One region of the Paeniglutamicibacter sp. MACA_103 genome, then DNA from elsewhere that is predicted to be linked to it. Evidence: predicted binding sites of a transcription regulator. Region 1 holds the regulator's gene; the other holds the start of a gene.
The links. The regulator LexA, encoded in region 1, represses DNA repair genes until DNA is damaged. The targets are predictions, from matches to a motif close to TCGAACANNTGTTCGA.
Positions count from the first base shown of each region.

Region 2: a site for LexA is predicted at 1,371-1,386, ahead of ACIPVK_RS00970 (DUF222 domain-containing protein). Genes of this name have one in related genera too.

Region 1 is NZ_JBIXLN010000013.1:43,353-46,663, forward strand. It holds gene ACIPVK_RS08225 (ATP-dependent DNA helicase) at 1-1,058, shown strand, start outside; gene lexA (transcriptional repressor LexA) at 1,179-1,898, opposite strand; gene ACIPVK_RS08235 (LysM peptidoglycan-binding domain-containing protein) at 2,187-2,573, shown strand; gene ACIPVK_RS08240 (histidinol-phosphate transaminase) at 2,676-3,311, shown strand, end outside.
Region 2 is NZ_JBIXLN010000002.1:10,194-13,504, reverse strand. It holds gene ACIPVK_RS00985 (DEAD/DEAH box helicase) at 1-50, opposite strand, end outside; gene ACIPVK_RS00980 (trans-aconitate 2-methyltransferase) at 103-891, shown strand; gene ACIPVK_RS00975 (hypothetical protein) at 931-1,242, shown strand; gene ACIPVK_RS00970 (DUF222 domain-containing protein) at 1,403-2,830, shown strand; gene ACIPVK_RS00965 (MBL fold metallo-hydrolase) at 2,817-3,311, opposite strand, start outside.

The DNA of each region.
Region 1 (3,311 bases):
AAGAGGCCGCGATCAACCAGATCGCCGAGGCCGCGCGCGTGGTCCTCTCCGACTCCAAGCCCGAGGCCAACGCCCCGGCCGACGGCGGACGCCAGATGGCCCGCTCGCAGGTCATGTACCTGGTGGAGCAGTGCACCAAGATGCTTGAAATGACAGAGGAGCGCGAGGTGATCTGGGCGTCGCGGCCCGGCCACTTCAGCCCGGGGGAGGGCTACGTCCAGCCCGACGAATCCAGCCAGCCGACCTTGATGGTCGCGCCGCTCTCGGTCGCGGGGAAGCTCCGGGAAGGCCTCTTTGACGGCCGCACCGTGATCCTCACGAGCGCGACCCTGGCCATCGGGGCCGCCTTCGAGCCGGTTGCCGGTTCCCTGGGACTCGTGGGCGACGGCGCACCGACCTGGAACGGCGTCGACGTGGGCAGCCCCTTCGACTATCCCAAGCAGGGCATCCTTTATGTTGCCAAGCACCTGCCCAAGCCGGGGCGCCAGATGTCCCAGGAGACGCTGTCGGAGATCGAGGACCTGATCAAGGCCTCCGGCGGAGGGGCGCTGGCGCTGTTCACCTCGCGCCGCGCGGCCGAGGAAGCGGCCGAGATCCTGCGTGCGCGCCTGGACATCCCCATCCTGTGCCAGGGCGAATCCAGCATGAAGGCCCTGGTCGACCAGTTCTCCGCAGAGCCGGACACGTGCCTCTTTGGCACCATGACGCTGTGGCAGGGCGTGGACGTGCCGGGCAACGCCTGCCGCCTGGTCATCATCGACAAGATCCCGTTCCCGCGTCCCGACGATCCGCTGTCCTCGGCACGGAGCCGGGACGTCGCAAAGCACGGAGGAAACGGTTTCATGGCCGTGGCCGCAAGCCATGCCGCGGTGCGGCTGGCCCAGGGTGCGGGACGCCTGATCCGTTCGGTCAACGACAAGGGCGTGGTCGCGGTGCTGGACTCGCGGCTGGCCACCGAACGCTACGGGACCTTCCTGCGAGCATCCCTGCCACCGCTGTGGGCCACGCCGAACAAGGCCACCGTCATCTCCGCGCTCGAAAGGCTCAGCGAAGGCTGAGTCCCCGTCGCCCTGCCCCTGCCGGTTGCGGCTGATGGGCATGGAAACGAAAAACACCCTTGGGGGCCGATCACTGGATCGGCCCCCAAAGGTGTTTTGGGATGAGTTGCGGCGGCGGTCCTAGACCGAACGCATGACCGATACAACCTTGCCCATGACGGTTGCGGCGTCACCAAGGATCGGTTCGTATCGGGAGTTCTGCGGCAGCAGCCAAGTGTGCCCGTCACGCTGGCGGAAGGTCTTCACGGTGGCCTCGTCTTCGAGCAAGGCGGCCACGATGTCGCCGTTGTTGGCCGTCTGCTGGCGCCTCACGACAACCCAGTCGCCGTCGCAAATGGCTGCATCGATCATGGAGTCACCGCTGACCTTCAGCATGAAGAGCTCGCCGTGTCCCACCAGCTGGCGCGGCAGTGCGAAGACGTCCTCAACCACCTGGTCGGCCAGGATCGGACCGCCGGCGGCGATGCGTCCGACCAGCGGAACCATCGCGGTGTCCGCGGAGGTCGTCAGGTCCGAGACGTTCATCCCGTTGGCCGCCTTGAGGTCAGGCTGCCCCTCCACGACCTCGAGCTTCGCCTCGTTCTTGAGCTGCAGCGGCAGCAGGATCTCCATCGCACGTGGGCGGCGCGGATCGCGCCTGATGTAGCCAAGCTTCTCGAGCTGGCTGAGCTGGTGAGTCACGCTCGAGAGGCTGGCAAGCCCCACGGCATCCCCGATTTCCCGCATCGAGGGCGGGTACCCGTTGCTGCTTACGGAGCGCTGGATGGTCTCCAGGACCTTCTTCTGGCGAATGGTCAGGCTCTTCGCGTCGCGTCGAGGGGTTCGTTGTTCGGTCGTCATTGTCAATGCCTCATCCCGATCGTCGCCGGTTGCCCGCGCGTGCCGCAAATTGTCGGTGTGGGCTGATGTAGTAAATACATCGCCCCACAACCACCATCCTAGTAGACAAAGTCACTGCTTTCAAAGATTTGTTCGAACGGATCTGGACACGTGTCGTCGAAAAGTGCTAGAAATAAGATACGCACTACGAACACATGTTCGAAAGGTGCGTTCGAATAATCGTCGCATGTTCGATTGCGGCCCCCCGGGCCCCCGTCGGCAAAGCGAATTCAGAGGAAAGGCAAAGACGTGGCAAACACTGCTTTCTCGGCCCCGCTCCACCTTGTAACATCCAACGACTACCTGCCGGAGCCGCAGCCATCGCTGGCGCCCCTGCGGCTTACCCGACGCGGAAAATTCGTGCTGATCGGGCTGCCCATCTTCGTGGTGAGTGCCGCGGTTCTGATGCTCCTGGGCCTGTTCCTCTCCCCGGCCAACGCCTCGGCGGACATCCCGCTGGGCGTGGAGGCCGTCACCGTCACGGTCATCGAGGGCGACACCCTGTGGGGAATTGCCCGCGAATTCGCCCCGCAGCTCGAACCCCGCGAGGCGGTCCGCCAGATCGGCGACCTCAACAACCTCAACAGCTCGGTGTTGCTCCCCGGCGCGGAACTCTTCGTTCCCACCGGAAGCTAGGGCACCGTCCGCCGGAGCCCCTGGGTTCATTGAGAACCGATTATTACCCTGGGCACCGGCGAAGATTCTCGGGCCCACCGGCCCCCGCCGTAGACTTGACCCGTGAATGAACGGCTAAATCGCCTGGCAAATCTGCCCCTGCGAGAAAATCTTCAAGGTCTCGAACCCTACGGCGCACCCCAAATTGACGTACCCATCCAATTGAACGTCAATGAAAACACGCACCCGCTGCCCGCGGAAGTGCATCGCGCCATTGTCGAAGAAGTCTCAGCGGCCGCCGTCGGACTGAACCGCTACCCCGATCGTGAATTCACCGAACTGCGTGAACGGCTTGCGGCCTACCTCGGCCACGGGCTCGAGGCCGACAACGTCTGGGCCGCCAACGGCTCCAACGAGGTCCTCCAGCAAATCCTGCAGGCCTTCGGCGGGCCGGGACGCTCAGTCATGGGTTTCCCTCCCACCTACTCGATGTACCCCCTGCTGGCCTCCGGGACGGACACCACCTATGTCCCGGGTGTGCGTTCGGCGGACTACGGACTTTCGGCGGCCGATGCCGCGGCGCAGGTCCGCGAGGCGGCGCCGAACATCGTCATCCTGTGTTCACCCAACAACCCCACCGGTACCGCGTTGGGCCTGGATGTCGTCGAAGCGGTCTACGAAGCAGGCAAGGCCAGCAACGCCATCGTGATCGTCGACGAGGCGTATGCGGAATTCGCGCACACCGGGACGCTCTCGGCG
Region 2 (3,311 bases), on a different contig from region 1:
GCGGTGGCACCGCGTGGGGGAGTGTTGGGCAGCAACTCGGTAAGTTTCATGATGTGTCCAAGACTATCGGTTTACGAGGGGCTTTCCGCTTAGGCTTTGGTTATGAAATGGGACCCGAACAAGTACGTGGAGTTTGCCGACCACCGAGACCGTCCTTTTTACGATCTGACGGCCCGGATCACCGCCGCGACACCGCGGCTGGTGGTTGACATGGGGTGCGGTCCCGGACCCCTGACGCATTCCCTCGCCGAGCGCTGGCCCGACGCCCGCGTGGTCGGCCTGGACTCGTCGGCCGAGATGATCGAACAGGCGCGCGCCAAGCAGCATGCGGACAACCTTTCGTTCGAGTCCGCCGATGCAACGCAGTGGATGCCCGAGTCGGAAACCGACGTCCTGGTCTCCAACGCCATGCTCCAATGGATTCCCGAACACCGGCAGCTGATCACCCGCTGGCTTGGGGCGCTGGCCCCCGGGGCATGGTTCGCGGCCCAGGTTCCGGGCAATTTCGGTTCGCCCTCGCACACCCTGATGAGGCAGCTCGCGGACTCGGAGCGTTGGGCGCCGCAGCTGGCCGGCGTGCTGCGGCACGACAACGCATCGGGGGAGCCAGCCGACTACCTGAAGCTCCTCCTGGATGCCGGGTTCGAATCGGATGTCTGGGAGACCACGTATGGGCAGATCCTTTCTGGCCCGAACCCAGTCCTGGAGTGGGTTCGCGGCACCGCATTGCGCCCCATTTTCGCCAAGCTCAGCGCCGAGGACTTCGTTGAGTTCGAGTCGCAGTATGCGCAATTGGTGGCCGAGGCCTATCCGGCCATCGACGACCACCGGGGCGGCACGGTGACGCTGTTTCCGTTCCGCCGCATCTTCATGGTGGGTCGAAAGCGCTAGTGTTCCCCCGAGATCATCGCTATCTCATAGGCTGAAGGCATGAAGAAGCAATTCTTGCCTGCGCTCGCCGTGGCGACCTTGATGCTCGGCGCCTGCGGCGGACCCTCGGCTGACGAATTTCGCCAGCGCGATATCCAGGGAAACACCGCGTGCATCCACTTCGGCAGTGGATACAGGGACGAGGGAAACGTCGGCAGCACCAACATGCTTAAGGCTGCAGAACATGGTGCGGCTTCCTCGACCAATGCGATTCGCGAGGCGGTGTCCGCCGATGCCTCCGGCAGGCCGGTCATTACTGACGAGGAATCGTTCAAGAATGCCTGCGAGGCACAAGGAATGAGCTTCAAGTAGTCGTCCCGGGGTTTCCCGCCCGATTTCACGATGAAGGCGAAGTTTTTTAACAATGCTCGTCTGACATGATGTTTTATGAATCAATAAATTCATCAAGGTCTTCACATCCGGGGCGATCGGGCGTATAGTAGTAAATATGTTCGAAGAGTGCGAAGGCTACTTGTCGAACCCGATTTCTCTCTCTGCGGAGGCTGCCGGGGAGATTCTCCTTGGCCATCGCCATATACCGGCAGACATGGCCAAGCCCGCCAGAGAGCGCGCGTTGGCGCAAAAGCCAGGTGATGATTACGTTGACTTCATCGACGACGTGGGCGTAGCCATGACCCACCTGCCCCAGAGCGTCGGGGAACAAACGAGGGTAGCCCGGATCGCAGCCCTGGAAAGGGCCAAAGCAGCGATCTGCGCGGCCCAGGCCAAGGAAGCCTATGGGCTTGAGCAGGACATCATTGCCCGACACGAGGATGAAGGCATCTACAAGGAGAATCCGAACCGCGGTGCAGGTGCCGAAGTGGCGCTTGCCCGCAAGGAATCGCAGCACCTCGGTTCGCGGTTTATCTCCTACGCAAGATCCATGATTGAGCACATGCCCTATACCTTCAATGCCCTGGAGCGTGGAGAGCTGAACGAAGACCGGGCCATGATTCTGGTGCGCGAAACCAACCAGTTGGACCCCGGTGTCCGCGAACTGATCGACCGGGAAATTGCCGGCGAACAGGGTGCTCTGGAAGGCGTCGGTGACAAGGAGCTTTTGGCCCGGGCCAAGAAGGAAGCCCTCGCGTTCGATAGCACCGAAGACATGATCAACCACGCGGACGCGATGAAGAAACGACGCATATCCGTGACGGCCACCCCCGACGGGATGATGCGAGTGAGCGGCCTGCTCCCCGTGGTTCAAGGCGTTGCATTCAAGGAAGCGCTGACCAGGGCGGCTGCACGGCGTCGTTCGATTGATGACAAGCGTACTGATGCACAGGTCATGGCTGACACCGTGGTCGAGTGCGTCACCGGGCAGAATCTGGCCTCGCGCCCGCCGCTGATGGTTCACCTCGCGATGACCGACAAGTGCCTTTTTGCAGGCGATAGCGAGCCAGCATTCATCAAAGGCTACGGGATCGTATCCGCCGAATACGCACGATGGCTGATCACGGGTGACCGTACCGGTCCCGACGGTGAAAACGAAGAGCAAGCCTGGATCCGCCGCCTATACACGGCCCCGGTCAGCGGCCAACTCGTCGCTATGGAATCGGATGCACGGATTCTTCCGCAGAAACTGAAGGACTTGATCTCCGTACGTGATCAATACTGCCGCACGCCCTATTGCGGAGCCCCGATCCGCCATCATGACCACGTTTACCAAGTGGCCAGGGGTGGAAAGACCACGGAGGCCAACACGGATGGCCGATGTGTCCAGTGCAACCACACGAAAGAAACTTCCGGCTGGGAAGAATTCGTGATTCTGGGTCCCCGGCACACGATCTTGATCAAGACGCCCAGCGGTCAGATGTACCGCTCGATGGCCCCGCCGTTGCCGGGAACCCCGGAATCACCGCCGGGGTCCACCGACAGTGTCGTGCCTACCAGCCCCTGACTCGCCATTCGTCCAGATTTGGGCGTTCCGCACCCAGCGTCGTCGTCGCGCCGTGACCGGGAAGCACCAGGGAATCATCCGGATACTGTTCGAAGAGCCGGGTCGTGACGTCATCAAGCAACGATGCAAAGCGTCCCGCATCGTTCTGGGTGTTTCCCACGCCTCCTGGGAACAGCGAGTCGCCGCTGAAAATGACCGTTGTCCCGCCGTCGCGAAGCACATAGGCAATGGAGCCGGGGGTGTGGCCACGTAGGTGCACGCACTCAAGGACCGTTGTGCCCACCGATACGGTGTCGCCGTGCTTCAGCGGAACGTCGATGGCCACATCGGCACCGGCCGCGATCCCTTCAACGTCCTCGGCACCGGCAAAGGTCTTCGCCCCGGTGCTTTCCACGTACTCATGCAGCGCCCTGATGTGGTCCCAATGCTGGTGTGTCGTGGCGATGCCTTCGAGCCTCGTGGCAACCTCTGTGTCGGAGGA